One region of the Caballeronia sp. RCC_10 genome, then DNA from elsewhere that is predicted to be linked to it. Evidence: predicted binding sites of a transcription regulator. Region 1 holds the regulator's gene; each other region holds the start of a gene.

Region 1 (3,623 bases):
AAACGTGCTGCGCGACGCCCGCGCACTGGGCGAAGGCGAGAGCGGCACGATCCGCATCGCGTGCCTGCCCACGTTTGCGGCGAGCGCGTTGCCCGAACTGATCATCGGCATGAAACACGATGTGCCGCGCGTCACGTTCCAGATTCACGATGTCGTGGCGAGCACCGTCAACGCGCTGGTGCGCGAGGAGGAAGTTGATATCGGGCTCACCGGGGGTGACGTGCTCGACCCGATGCTCGAAGTGCTGCATGCCGGTGTGGACCGGCTCGTCGTCGTTTGTCCGGGCGCGCATCCGTTCGCGAGCATGAGTCTGATCGGCGTGAGCGATCTCGAGCAGGTTCCGCTCGTGCTCACCGCACCGGGAACAAGCGTGCGCGCGGTTGTCGATGCCGCGCTTAGCCAGTGGAGCGGGTCGCTCGATATTGCGTGCGAACCCACGTATATGATGACCGCCGTCGCGATGGTGCGCGCGGGCCTGGGCGTGACGATCCTGCCCGAGACCGCGCGAGAAGTGCGCGCCGAGCCTGGGCTCGTCAGCAAAGAGATCAACGATCCAGCGTTCGTGCGGTCGATTGCGATCGTCAAGAAACGAGGCAGAACGTTGCCGTCGATCACCGACAAGTTTGTGCAACTGATGCGTCAGAGCGTTAGGGCGCGGTGAGCGAGTTGCGGCTTCGCGTCGGGCTGAGACTTAAGTAGTCGCCAGGCCGAATAGCCAAGTAACAATTGGATGGTTCGGACATCTTTGGCTGACTTCAGCAGATGAGTTGCAGAGGCATGACGCGATGGATTTCCCTAACACCGGCGTAGGCCGTCATTGACTGCCCTCACGACCAAAGATAAGTGACAGTTTTCGCATAACCCTCTAGGCGACGAGCGTCGTTCAAACCCGGATTGACCACGCCGGCGCGAGAACCATCCCGAAGCCGCCGTCCGGTCAACCCGCGACGCTCACGCCGGAAAACCGCCCGCGACGCCCGCGCGTTCTTCGTCAATGCAGCGGTCGAGCATGCGCGACACCTCGCTGATCTTGCCGACCATGATGACCCGCGATTCGCTGCGATACACCCGCACCGGCGCGCGCTGCGCCGGTTCCGCATGAACCGTCTTCACGAGCGACACGCGGGCGAACGCCGGCTGGAGAGACGGCAGCACCGGCATTTCATCGAACAGATCGCGCGTGGCTTCGGTATGCGGACGCGCCGCGACGCCGCAGGGAATCAATGCACGCAGATGACGCAGGCGGCCAAACTGGCGGAAGGGCAACAAACGGGCAAAACGTTCCATGATGACTCTCCAGGCGATAGGACGCACCGCGGCGAGCCGCGAACGGCTGCCGTCATGCTTTGATGTACTCGAAACGCGCCGCGTCGTGCGTGACGTGGGATGAAGCGGGCGCGCTAGAACTCGCCCGAGCGGATCAGACCGACCGCAATGCCTTCGAGCGCGAATTCACCGCTGCCGGAGCGCACGAAGATGTTCTCGTAGTCCGGGTTCTCCGCGATGAGTTCGACGCCGTCCGTATGACGCTTCCAGCGCTTGACGGTGACGTCGTCGCCCAGACGCGCAACCACGATCTGCCCGTCCTTCGCTTCCGTGCGCTTCTGCACCGCGAGCAGGTCGCCATCGAGAATGCCGGCGTCGCGCATGGACAGCCCGCGCACCTTCAACAAATAGTCCGGCTTGCTGGAAAAGAGCGCCGGGTCGCACGCGTAATGCTGCGAGATGTGCTCTTGCGCGAGGATCGGACTGCCGGCTGCGACCCGGCCGACGAGCGGCAGCGACAACTGCATGATGCTCGGATGCGGCAATGTGAACTGATGCGGCAGCTCGTCCGGTTGCACGGTCTCGCCAATCAACCGGATGCCGCGCGACGATCCCGCCGCCAGTTCGATCACGCCTTTGCGCGCCAGCGCCCGAAGATGCTCCTCGGCGGAATTGGCCGAACTGAAGCCAAGCTCCGCGGCAATCTCCGCGCGGGTGGGCGGGAAGCCGGTGCGCTCGATGGCGCGCTGCAAGAGTTCGAAGACTTCCTGCTGGCGAGCGGTAAGTTTTGAAGTTCTAGTCACTGGCTGGCCCCTGCTGCGCTGTATTGATGAACAGATGACTGTATTTTTATACAGTATTTCGCGCTTTTCAAGCATTACTTTAACTTCGTCGCGGAAGCGCCCGGAATCGGCCTTCGCTGCCGGAACGCAGGCAAGGCGGCGCCGTTAGCACGATTCCATATAAAAAGATGAGAAACGATTATTTCTAATCATATAGCCGCGCCGATAGACTGATTCCGTCAATGGATAAGACGGAGAACGGGGAATGCAAAGCACGAAGGCGGGATTGGGGACCAAGGCAAGAAAGCTCTTCGCGGCGTTCGCGGTCACAGCGGCGACGGCGGCCATCAGCGTCCACGCGCATGCTCAGACCGCGTTTCTGAACGTGTCATACGATCCGACGCGCGAGCTATATCAGGATTTCAATCAGGCGTTTGCGAAGAAGTGGAAGGCGGAGACGGGCGAGACCGTCACGTTCAAGCAGTCGCATGGCGGTTCCGGCGGCCAGGCACGCGCGGTTCTCGATGGCCTTCAGGCCGATGTCGTCACGCTCGCACTGGCCTACGACATCGACGCGCTCGCCGGCAAGGGACTCGTCAACGGCGACTGGCAAAAGCGCCTGCCTGACAATGCGTCGCCGTACACATCGACGATCGTGTTTCTCGTGCGCAAGGGTAATCCGAAGCACATCAAGGACTGGGACGATCTGACGAAGCAGGGCGTCTCGATCGTCACGCCGAACCCCAAGACCTCGGGCGGCGCACGCTGGAACTATCTGGCCGCGTGGGCGTATGCGCAGCACAAGCCGGGCGGCAATGAGCAGAGCGCGAAGGACTTCGTCTCGAAGCTCTACAAGAACGCGGGCGTGCTCGATTCGGGCGCTCGCGGCGCGACGACGAGCTTCGTGCAGCGCGGGCAGGGCGACGTGCTGATCGCGTGGGAGAACGAGGCGTTCCTGTCGCTCAAGGAGTTCGGCCCGGAAAAGTTCGAAATCGTCGTGCCGTCGGTGAGCATTCTGGCCGAGCCGCCGGTCGCGGTGGTCGACAAGGTCGTCGACAAGCACGGCACGCGCAAGCTCGCCGAGGCGTATCTGAAGTATCTGTATAGCGACGAAGGTCAGCAGATCGCGGCACGCAACTTTTATCGTCCGCGCTCGAAAACGGTCCCGTCCGATCTCACCAAGCAGTTTCCGAAGCTGAAGCTCTACAGCATCGACGATACCTTCGGCGGCTGGACGAAGGCGCAAAAGACGCACTTCGCGGATGGCGGCGTGTTCGATTCGATCTACCAGCCGCAGTAACAGCAACGAGCAGGGCGGCTCGATGATGGAGCATCGAGCCGATTGAAGCGACGACAAGCGGCGCGCCATGACGCCGCTGTACGCACATGCAGCAACGAGCGCCCGCCCCGGCGCACTGGAACAGGATGATTCACGCATGAGCACTTTCAACCTGCGCAAGCCAAGCGCGCTGCCGGGCTTCGGCCTGACGCTCGGCATTACGCTCGCGTATCTGAGCCTTGTCGTGCTCATACCGCTTGCAGCCACCTTTGCCAAGACAGCGACGCTCGACTGGG
Region 2 (3,623 bases), on a different contig from region 1:
GCGATTCGCCGAGCAGGCCGACCATCATTCCGGTCGCGAGAAAGAGCGTCGATTCGACGCCATAGGTGATCGCCACCGGCCAGCCAATGCCGAACAGTTCGCCGAGAAGCGGCAGATGCGGACGCGCGGCCAGCACGAAATGCCGATAGCGCGGCCGCAGATGCAGCAGCGCCACGAGAGCGAACGCCGTCAGCCAGACGGTGATGGTCGTCGCCGCCGCCGAGCCGACAAAGCCTTCGCGCGGCAGCCCGTACGCGCCGTGAATCAACCCGTAGTTGAGAAAGCCGTTGACGAACACGCCGCCGATCGATACCCACAGAAGCCGCTTCGCCGCACCGATCGCCGGCAGAAACGCGCGCATCATCCCGATGCCGATCAGGCTGCCCGGCGTTCCCCAGCGCAGCATCGCGCAATATTCGCCGACGTTGCGCGCGAGCGTCGCCGGTTCGTGGAACGCGAGCAGGAGCTCCTCGGCGTAGCTCAACAGCGCAAACGCGGGCACGGCGAGCAGCACGGAAAGCAGCAGCCCCGTCCAGTAGATGCGAGGCACGCGGTCTTCCGCGTTCGCGCCGCGCGCATGCGCCACCGACACGCTCACCGACGTCAGTACGCCCTGCAGCAGCGTCACGACGACGAAGAACAGGTTCGCGCCGAGCCCGCCCGCAGCGAGCGCGTCGGGGCCTAGCGAGCCGAGGAGAATGGTGTCGGTGACGCCCATCGCCATTTGAGAAAGCTGCGCGATGGCGAGCGGCGCGGCGAGGCGCGCCGTGTCGACGGCATGGCGGGACAGCGTCGGCGGTCCCTGATACGCGTTCGTGGCGCGCGTGGTGTGCGATGGCATGGTCGAAGGAAACGGAACGGAACTGGCCGCGAAGCAAACGCGCGGTCAGGCGGTGAACAGCGCAAAGGGCCGACGCTGAAACCAGAACGAAAGACGACTAGCTTATTGCCTCACGCACGTCATGTCGATGCCGCGCTCCGTTATGGCCGGGTTTTGGCAATCCGGCGGCGCGCCGGCGCAAACCCGACGCCATGGGTCAGGCAGGCGCGCGCACGCGGATCTTCTGGCCGTCGATCATCACGACCTGGCCCGCGCGGATCTTGCACGTCTTGCGCAGTTCCACTTTGCCGTCGACGGTGACATCGCCCATGGCGACGCGCGCCTTCGCGGCGCCGCCGCTATCGGCAAGGCCCATCAGCTTGAGCAGATTGTGGAGTTCGACGTGATCGCCAGTGAGGGTGAACTGGAGCTGCGGCATGGCGGGCGGAAGAGTGAAAGGTGCGAAGGAAGCCATCATAAGGCATCGGGTACGCCTCGTGCTCTGTCAATGTCGACCGCGAACGATCGGACGCAAAACGCTTTATGGCCGATCGTCGGCGAATTCGGTAGCAAATGTAGCCAAGTGAAACGGACGGTAACAGCGACTGATTTCGCGAAACTCCATCACCGATCGCCGGGTCTGTTAGTTTGATCGATGCAGCTTCGGTCATCTTCTAAACGCCAACGCGTCGCGCACAGCGCTTTCAGAGCGCCAAGCCGCCGGCGCCACTAAAAAGAGGACTAGCTCATGACTAAGGCTCGAATTTTGATGATCGGCACCGCATTCGCCGCCCTCGCAGCCACCGGCGCGCAAGCGCAAACCGCCCAGCCGATGCAGCCCGCACCGGGCGCGGACACCCAGGCGCAACTCGCGCCGCCGCCGCAGAACCTCGTCGCGCCGGCATCGACCGATCCGCTGGTGCAGAAGCGCAACGCCGACGCCCAGGCGAACGCGGAATACCGCGCGTCGAAGAAGGCGTCGAAGGCCGAGTTGAAGGCCGCGGACAAGGAAGCGAAGGCGCAGTACAAGCAGGAAGTGCGCAACGCGAAGATCAACAAGAAGGCCGACAAGCAGGCCGCCAAGGACGATTTGAACGCCGCAGCCGACCGCACGCCGAAGGATCAGGGCGAGCAGCACTAAACGGGTCGCCGCGACGCCCGCAAGAGGGCGTCGCGAGGCGTTGCGCAACCACACCGGGAGAACACCATGACAAGACGTACGAATGCGTTGCTGGCGGCGCTCGTCGCGGGCGCGTTGACGAGCGTGAGCGCGGTATCGATCGCGCAAACGAGCGATGCGCCGATGACGCACGCCGACAAGAAAGCCGCGAAGAAGCAGGCTGAAGCCGACAAGGACGCGGCCGTCGCGCAGGCGAAGGCCGACAAGAAGAAGACCGAGTCGCAATCGGAAGCGAACGAAGCCGCAGCCGATGCCAAGCTGAAGAACGCGAAGAAGGCCGACTAGGGCGTCTTCTTCCGTCGATACGGCCCGCGCCTTGTTCGCGGGCCGTTGTCGTTTTAGGGCCAAAAGGCTAGCGTCGACAAAGGCTTGCACGCGTGGGTTGTATGGATATACAGTGTCGCGTCACTTCTATCCACCGCTCAAGTCCTCGTGCTCACGCTCCCCGACACCGCCGCCGAATCATCCCGCACTCAAGATCAGGCCGCAGCGGCGTATCTCGCGAAACTGAACGACGGGCAACGCCGCGCCGTCGAATTCGGCGTGGACGAACCGGGCCGCACCGGCGGCCCGCTGCTCGTCATCGCGGGCGCGGGATCGGGCAAGACGAACACGCTTGCGCATCGCGTCGCGCATTTGCTCGTGAAGGGCGCGGACCCGCATCGCATTTTGCTGCTGACGTTTTCGCGCCGCGCGGCGCTCGAAATGACGCGGCGCGTCTCGCGCATCGCCACGAACGCGCTCGGCAACCGCAGCGCCATCGCGCAAGGTCTTACGTGGTCGGGCACGTTTCACGGCGTCGGCGCGCGGCTGCTGCGCGATTACGCCGATATCGTCGGGCTTGCGCCTTCGTTCACCATCAACGACCGCGAAGACTCCGCCGATCTCATGAACCTCGTCCGGCACGAACTCGGGCTGTCGTCGAAGGAAAAGCGTTTTCCGGCCAAGTCGACGTGCTTCGCGATCTATTCGCGCGTGGTCAACACCGGCGCGTCGCTCGCGACGGTGCTCGATCAGTCGTTTCCGTGGTGCCGCGAGTGGGAAGCCGATCTGAAGCGCCTGTTTGCCGCCTACGTCAGCGCGAAGCAATCGCAAAGCGTGCTCGACTACGACGACCTCCTGCTCTACTGGTCGCATCTCGCGGCGGAGCCGGCGATTGCCGCCGATCTGTCGAGCCGCTTCGATCACGTGCTCGTCGACGAATATCAGGACACGAATCGCTTGCAGGCGAGCATTCTTCTCGCGATGAAACCCAACGGGCGCGGCCTCACCGTCGTCGGCGACGATGCGCAGTCGATTTATTCGTTCCGCGGCGCGACCGTGCGCAATATCCTCGATTTCCCGCAACACTTCGATCCGCCCGCCGCGACCGTCACGCTCGATCGCAATTACCGCTCGACGCAGTCCATTCTCGAAGCGTCGAACGCGGTCATCGGGCTTGCCGCCGAGCGGTACACGAAGGACTTGTGGACCGACAAGGCATCGGCGCAGAAGCCGCGCGTCGTCTCCGTCGCCGACGAGGCCGATCAGGCGCGCTATGTCGTCGAAAAGGTGCTGGAGGCGCGCAAGGGCGGCATGAAGCTCAAGTCGCAGGCCGTGCTGTTTCGTGCGGCGCATCACAGC
Region 3 (3,623 bases), 810 kb from region 1:
AGGTAGCCTAGCGCGCGCCCTTTGAGCGAGCGTTGCGGCTGACGGGGATTATTGGCGTTGGGCACCTTGCGCTGGCGTTCGCTGGAGCGGCTGTACGCGGACTCCAGTTCCACTTCTGCTTGCGGCGCACATTGTTCGAACGGCTCGGAGTCTTCGAATGCGTCGCCGGCGGGGAAGCGTTGCGGTGACGGTCGATTAGTTGCGCTGCGTGCCTTACGTGGACGCCGAATCGGACGCTCACTAACGGAACCCGTCTCAACTGCGGGCGCACGAGACGGCGCGCACTGCTCGAATGGTTCGAAGGGGTCGGCCTCTTCGAAGGAATCGTCGAAGTGGCCGGTGCTGACCGCCGTCGGCTGACCGCGAGGCGGAAGGCTGACCGCCTGTGCGGTGGCTTGCTGCAATAGCGAGCGCGCTTGCTGAAGGCGGGCAGCGCGATCGGGCTGCGTGGGTTGCGCCGAGGCGTGATCGTTATGACCGCCTCGATCGTCTTGTTCGCGGGTCGCCGATGCCGCGCTTTGACCGTAAAACTCGTCACGGTTGATCGAACCGGACTGCTTGCGCTGGTCAATCGCGCCTGCGCTTGGACCCGCAACGTGCTCGTCCGCAGCCTCAGAAACGCGACGCGCCGACGCGAATGACTTCGCGCCGGCGCGTGCTTTCTTGCCTGACATGAAGCCGCCGCGCTTTGACGATGCCCCGCCGCGCTCGCTGCTTCGTTCGTAGCGATCGACGGCTTCGGCGCTGTCCTCCGGCTGATCGACACCGCCTGCGGCGTATGCAGAGCGATCGCTCTTCAGATCACCGCTTGCTTCATCGTTCTCGCCAGCGCGATTCGAACTTCCAGCACCACCCCGCCCGATCTGAGCGTTGCCAGCCTTCGATCCAAACCGGCGCTTGAGCATCGGCGGCAGGTCGGACGCTTATTCGTCGCCCGACACGGCTGCGCCCGTGGCGACGGCATCAGCCAGCGCAGCCACGCCCAGCGATTCGCGGATCTTGTTTTCGATCTCGCGCGCGATGTCAGGATTCTCGCGCAGGAATTCGCGCGCGTTGTCCTTGCCCTGTCCGATGCGATCGCCCTTGTAGCTGTACCAAGCACCCGCCTTGTCGACCAGCTTGGCCTGCACGCCCAGGTCGATGATCTCGCCCTGACGCGAAATGCCTTCGCCGTACAGAATGTCGAAGATGGCTTCGCGGAACGGCGGCGAAACCTTGTTCTTCACCACCTTCACGCGGGTTTCGTTGCCGATCACTTCGTCGTTCTTCTTGATGGAACCGATACGGCGAATGTCGAGGCGCACCGACGAATAGAACTTCAGCGCGTTACCGCCCGTGGTGGTTTCGGGGTTGCCGAACATCACGCCGATCTTCATGCGGATCTGGTTGATGAAGATCACGAGGCAGTTCGTGCGCTTGATGGTGCCGGTAAGCTTACGCAGCGCCTGCGACATCAGACGCGCTTGCAGGCCGGGCAGCGAATCGCCCATTTCGCCTTCGATTTCCGCCTTCGGCACGAGCGCCGCGACCGAGTCGATGACGATCATGTCGATGGAGCCGGAGCGCACGAGCGCATCCGCGATTTCCAGCGCTTGCTCGCCCGTATCCGGCTGCGAGATCAGCAGTTCCTGAATGTTCACGCCGAGCTTCTGCGCGTATTGCACGTCGAGCGCGTGTTCCGCGTCGATGAACGCGGCCGTGCCGCCGACCTTCTGCATCTCGGCGATCACTTGCAGCGTGAGCGTGGTCTTGCCCGACGATTCCGGACCGTAGATTTCCACCACGCGGCCACGCGGCAAGCCGCCGACGCCGAGCGCGATGTCCAGTCCGAGCGAGCCGGTGGAGACCACCTGAATGTCTTCGACCGCCTCGCCTGCGCCGAGCCGCATGATCGACCCTTTGCCGAATTGCTTTTCGATCTGCGACAGCGCGGCGGCCAGCGCCTTGCTCTTTTCCGCAGTCATTCCAGCCGGGCCTTTCTTGCTTTCTTCCATGAATCGTCCTTTGCTATGATGAACGGCGTCTGAGACGCGTGCGCGCAGGCTCGTAGCGATACTTCGCCCCGCTTTTGCACTAACGCAGACACTGTATAAAAAAACAGTAGTTTTTGCAAGCCCGATCGTGCGGCGTGGTGTTTTTCCACGTCGAGCGAACCGTGCAAAAACCGCATAACACCCTGGAGACCGCCGCGCCGGGCGAAATGCGGTGCCGGCAATGCGATGCGCCCCGCGCATCAGGCCCCGACGATGCGAATCCTCATTGCCGAAGACGACAGCATACTCGCGGACGGGCTCGTCCGATCACTCCGCCAATCGGGATACGCCGTTGACCATGTGAAGCATGGCGTCGAGGCGGACACCGCGCTTTCCCTGCAATCTTTCGACCTGCTCATCCTCGATCTGGGCCTGCCGCTGATGCCCGGTCTCGAAGTGCTGCGCCGCCTGCGCGCGCGCAATTCGCAGATGCCGGTCCTGATCCTGACCGCCGCCGACAGCGTCGACGAGCGCGTGAAGGGCCTCGATCTCGGCGCGGACGACTATATGGCGAAGCCCTTCGCGCTCAACGAACTGGAAGCGCGCGTGCGGGCGCTCACGCGGCGCGGCGCGGGCGGCGGACCGACGGTCGTCAGGCACGGATCGCTGTCGTTCGATCAGGTCGGACGCATCGCGCATATCGCGGATCAGGTGATCGATCTGTCGGCGCGCGAGCTCGGCGTGCTCGAAGTGCTGCTCCAGCGCATCGGCCGGCTCGTGTCGAAGGAGCAGCTCGTCAATCATCTTTGCGAGTGGGGCGAAGAAGTCAGCAACAACGCGATCGAGGTCTACGTGCATCGCCTGCGCAAAAAGATCGAGCCGAGCGGCGCGCGGATCATCACGGTGCGCGGACTCGGCTACACGCTCGAAAAAGCCGCGAGCGCGCCCGATGCAAAGGCGGCGGCCGATCCGGCTGCTGCCAGCCAACACTATAAGTAAGCCGCGCATGGCGTCGCCCGCCTCCACCGAACGCGCAGGCGAAGCGCCGCGCCAGCCTTCGCCGGCGGCTATCGACGCGACCGCCGCCGATTCCGACGCCCTGCGCGACGCGCGCTACGCCAATCCGTTCGCCCCGCCCGACGAGCTCGAGCCCGGCAACGAGGCGCACCCGCGCTCGCTCTTCGGCGAGATTCTCGACTGGATGCTCGCACCGCTTCTGCTTCTCTGGCCGATGAGCATCGCGGTGACGTATCTGGTCGCGAAGTCGATCGCCAACGGTCCGTTCGACCGCGCGCTCGAAGCCGATGCCTATGTGCTCGCCCGCCAGATCCAGCCGGTCAACGGCGTCGCGGAATTGCGGCTGCCCGACGCCACGCGCGATTTCCTGCGCGCCGACAACGTCGACAGCGTGTTCTTTCAGGTGCTCGGCACGCGCGGTGAACTCGTCGGCGGCGACCGCGACATGCCGCTGCCGCACGAGGACGACCGGCCGCAGCCGGGCATCGTCGAATTTCGCGACGACGTGCTGCGCGGCAACGACATCCGCGTCGCGTACACGACCGTCGATCTGCCCGGCCTCGCGTCGGGACGCGATCCGGAAAGCCGGCAGCCGGTGCTCGTGCAGGTCGCCGAGACGCTCGACAAGCGCAG
Region 4 (3,623 bases), on a different contig from region 1:
TTATCTTCGATCTCAATGACTTCGACGAGACCGCGCGCGGGCCTTGTGAGTGGGATCTCAAGCGCCTGATCGCAAGCTTCACCGTCGCAGGCAGACACCTGGGCATGGGCGACCTGGCCGCGGACGAACTCGCGTACCGGGCCGCCGAAAGCTATCAGCGGCACATGCGCGAGTACGCCGAGATGGGTGTGCTCGATCTCTGGTACGAGCGGATCACCTTTGCGCAACTGTACGGTCTGGTTCAGAGCGACGCGGCTCGACGCCGCATCCGTCGAAGTATCGAACGCGCGTCGCGCCGAACGCACGACAGTGTGCTGCCGAAGCTCGCAGACAAGCACGGCGATGGCTGGCGCATCCGCGATGCGCCGCCGGCCGTGTTTCACATCCGCGGCGAGAGCACGCTGATCGACCGCGCGGACGAGTGGGCGGCGCTGTCGGGCGATCGGGCGACGCTTCTCGGGTCGCTGATGGCGGACTACATGACGTCCCTGACGCCGGAACGCGCGGCGCTGCTTTCGCAGTTTCAACTGCAGGACGTTGCGTTCAAGGTGGTCGGTGTCGGCAGCGTCGGCACGCGCTGTGTGGTGCTGCTTTTCACGGATCATCATGGCAGGCCGCTGTTCCTGCAGTTGAAAGAGGCGTCGATGTCGGTCGTCGCGCGCTACACGCGTCCACACGGAGCCGCTCCGGAAAACAAGCACGATGGACAGCGCGTCGTGCACGGGCAACGCCTGATGCAGGCGGCCAGCGATCCGTTTCTCGGTTTCGCAACCGGTGCGCTCGGCCGCACGTTCTACATCCGTCAACTGCGCGACATGAAGCTTTCGGTCCAGATCGACACGTTCGACGACGAAGCCCTGCGCAGTTACGCCGCGCTATGCGGCTGGGCGCTCGCCCGGGCGCACGCGAAGGCTAGCGGCCTTTCGCTGGAGATATCGGGATATATCGGCAACGGCCCGCGTTTGCCGGAAGCGCTCGTGTCCTATGGCCGCGCTTACGCGGATCAGGTCGAGAAAGACTACGAGCGATTCCGCCGCGCATGCCGAACCGGGGAGCTGCACGCGCGCACCGACGCCGATATGGCCGCCGACTTCGCCGTCTGATGGCGTCGCTCGGCGGCCAAGTACGCGCGATCGAGCCGTATCGACGCCTTAGTGTGCAGCGATGGAAAGTTTCGGTTTGCCCTGCCGGGCGGCGCATTCGTAGGCGTCGACTGCAAACGCAAAAACGGCAGGCAACGCGTCCGACGATGCGACGTCGACGACATCGTCGGTCTCCGGGAACTGGAAACCGTCGGGCCGAGCGAAGAGTTCGCGCAGCGCGGCCTCGTGCCGCCCGGCGAACCCAAGGTCTGCAACGGCTTCAGCCTCGATCGCGTGCAGCAGCCGCCAAGTGAGCGGCACGCCCTTCTCGATATAGCGCCCTGCGATCTGTCGCGTGATGCGCTCGAGGTCACGAACCGCGCGCTCGAACTGCTTCTTGCTGAGATGTTCGCCATTCGAATCCATAGTCACCCCTTCCAGCGGTCTCTTAGTACTGTATAAATATACAGTACTAGCTCCGATGAAAATAGCGTCGCGCCGTTCGATCGCCGTGTATGTGCGATTCCGCCTACGTGCGATTCAGACATCCGCTGCTACGCGGGTGCGCCCGGGAGGCGCATTCTAGAGCCATGCTTACGCGACATCCCGCGTCACGATGCGGGCATCTTTAACGTAGCATCGCGCGCAGCCTAAGCGCGAAACGAAAGGAGAAACAGGATGAATAAGGACCAAGTCGAAGGCGTTGGCAAGCAGGTGAAGGGGAAAATCAATGAAGTCGTCGGTAACGCAACCGATGACCCGGCGCAGGAAGCCAAGGGCGACATGCAGCAAGCAGCCGGGAAGATCCAAAAGGGTGCCGGTGATGTCCGCGAGGATCTAAAGGACAGCGTGAAGAAGAACCCGTAACGGGGTTAGCGAAGCGGCAAACGTCGCTCCGCGTATAACGGGACGCCCAGTGGCGTCCCGTTTTTACTTCTTGGCGCGCACCGCTCGACTTGATGCGCATAAAGTTCCGCGGGCTCGCAGCCTGGCAGTCAGCCGGCTCAACCGTGAATGACCACCAACAGCGCCTTCGCTTCTGACCTGCCCGCATTTCGGATGGCGTGTCCGTCGTCCGCGGCGTAGCGTGCCGTCTCGCCTGACTTCAGACGTCGCGTCGTACCTGACGCCTCCACTTCGATTGTCCCGTTCAGGACCGTCACGTGTTCTCGCGTGCCCGGTTCGTGCGCGTTCGATCTGAGCGCGGCGCCCGCCTGCAAGGTAAGTTCGTACCATTCGAACTTGCCAGCCAGTTCGATCGGCCCCCAGACGCGCAATTGATACCCTCCGTTATCCCCACTTAGCGTCGGGATTTCGTGCGGACCGGCCACGCGGATCGCTTCCAGCGGCCGTTGTTGCGCGAACAACTGGTCGAGGCTGATGCCGAGCGCATTTGTCAGTCTCCACGCGACCGCTATGGTCGGATTCGCCTTGTCGCGTTCGATCTCCGACAACATCGATTTGGACACACCTGCTGCCCGCGACAGGTCATCGAGCGTCAGTTTTCTTTCATTTCGCAACCGTTGAATCTGCTCGCCGACGCGCGGCGGCGCCGTCACGGACGATGCTGGTTCTCCGGTCACCTGCGCAGAGCGAACGCTTGCCATGACTTCTTCGATCCTTTACAGTGTTCGGCATATCGGAAACGTGTTCGAAATATCGAACACGTTCAATGCGATGCATGGACTATAACAGGGCTAGGGGCTGCACACCGATTCCCGCAATCAAAGGATGCTGCTGATGAACGACCGATTTCTGAGACATTTGAGCGAGACCATCGACGAGATTCGCGCGGCCGGCTTTTACAAGACGGAACGCGTAATTGCGAGTCCGCAGTCGTCGGATATTCGGCTGGACAGCGGAGCAGAAGTGCTTAACTTCTGCGCAAACAACTACCTGGGACTGGCGGACGACCCGCGTCTCGTCGAAGCCGCGAAGGCGGGACTCGACGCGGACGGCTTCGGGATGGCGTCGGTGCGCTTCATCTGCGGTACACAGACAGTGCATAAGCAGCTGGAACGCGCGGTCGCGGACTTTCTTGGAACGGACGACGCGATTCTTTACTCGAGTTGCTTCGACGCGAACGGTGGCCTGTTCGAAACGCTCATGACTGACGAAGACGCCATCATCAGCGATGAACTAAATCATGCGAGCATCATCGATGGCGTTCGTCTCTCGAAGGCTCGACGGCTGCGCTACAAAAACAACGACCTCGCTGACCTCGAAGCGCGTCTCAAGGAAGCCGATGCCACAGGCGCGCGTTTCAAGCTGATCGCGACGGATGGCGTCTTCTCGATGGACGGCATCATCGCCGACCTCGCCGGCATATGCGATCTCGCCGACCGCTACGACGCGCCGGTGATGGTCGACGACTCGCACGCCGTTGGATTCATCGGCGAAAACGGACGCGGCACGCCGGAGCACTGCGGCGTGTTGGATCGCGTGGACATCATCACCGGGACGCTCGGAAAAGCGCTGGGCGGCGCATCGGGCGGCTACGTCGCCGCGCGAAAGGAAGTCGTCGAACTGCTGCGGCAGCGA

What was found. The regulator LexA, encoded in region 1, represses DNA repair genes until DNA is damaged. The targets are predictions, from matches to a motif close to ACTGTATNNNNATACAGT.
Region 2: AB6804_RS11950 (ATP-dependent helicase) is a predicted target of LexA. The motif match lies at 2,382-2,399, and genes of this name have one in related genera.
Region 3: recA (recombinase RecA) is a predicted target of LexA. The motif match lies at 2,085-2,102, and genes of this name have one in related genera.
Region 4: AB6804_RS13785 (DUF2471 family protein) is a predicted target of LexA. The motif match lies at 1,536-1,553, and genes of this name have one in related genera.

What each region holds. Positions count from the first base shown of each region.
Region 1 is NZ_JBFUPT010000001.1:134,571-138,193, reverse strand. Features, by position in the region: gene AB6804_RS00640 (LysR family transcriptional regulator) at 1-661, shown strand, start outside; gene AB6804_RS00635 (hypothetical protein) at 952-1,287, opposite strand; gene lexA (transcriptional repressor LexA) at 1,401-2,069, opposite strand; gene AB6804_RS00625 (sulfate ABC transporter substrate-binding protein) at 2,314-3,348, shown strand; gene cysT (sulfate ABC transporter permease subunit CysT) at 3,485-3,623, shown strand, end outside.
Region 2 is NZ_JBFUPT010000005.1:88,273-91,895, forward strand. Features, by position in the region: gene AB6804_RS11930 (MATE family efflux transporter) at 1-841, opposite strand, end outside; gene AB6804_RS11935 (RNA-binding S4 domain-containing protein) at 1,038-1,259, opposite strand; gene AB6804_RS11940 (hypothetical protein) at 1,569-1,961, shown strand; gene AB6804_RS11945 (hypothetical protein) at 2,028-2,285, shown strand; gene AB6804_RS11950 (ATP-dependent helicase) at 2,433-3,623, shown strand, end outside.
Region 3 is NZ_JBFUPT010000001.1:946,269-949,891, forward strand. Features, by position in the region: gene recX (recombination regulator RecX) at 1-905, opposite strand, end outside; gene recA (recombinase RecA) at 924-1,994, opposite strand; gene AB6804_RS04460 (response regulator transcription factor) at 2,247-2,972, shown strand; gene AB6804_RS04465 (sensor histidine kinase) at 2,980-3,623, shown strand, end outside.
Region 4 is NZ_JBFUPT010000006.1:103,672-107,294, forward strand. Features, by position in the region: gene AB6804_RS13780 (DUF2252 domain-containing protein) at 1-1,103, shown strand, start outside; gene AB6804_RS13785 (DUF2471 family protein) at 1,152-1,508, opposite strand; gene AB6804_RS13790 (CsbD family protein) at 1,761-1,949, shown strand; gene AB6804_RS13795 (helix-turn-helix domain-containing protein) at 2,087-2,689, opposite strand; gene AB6804_RS13800 (glycine C-acetyltransferase) at 2,823-3,623, shown strand, end outside.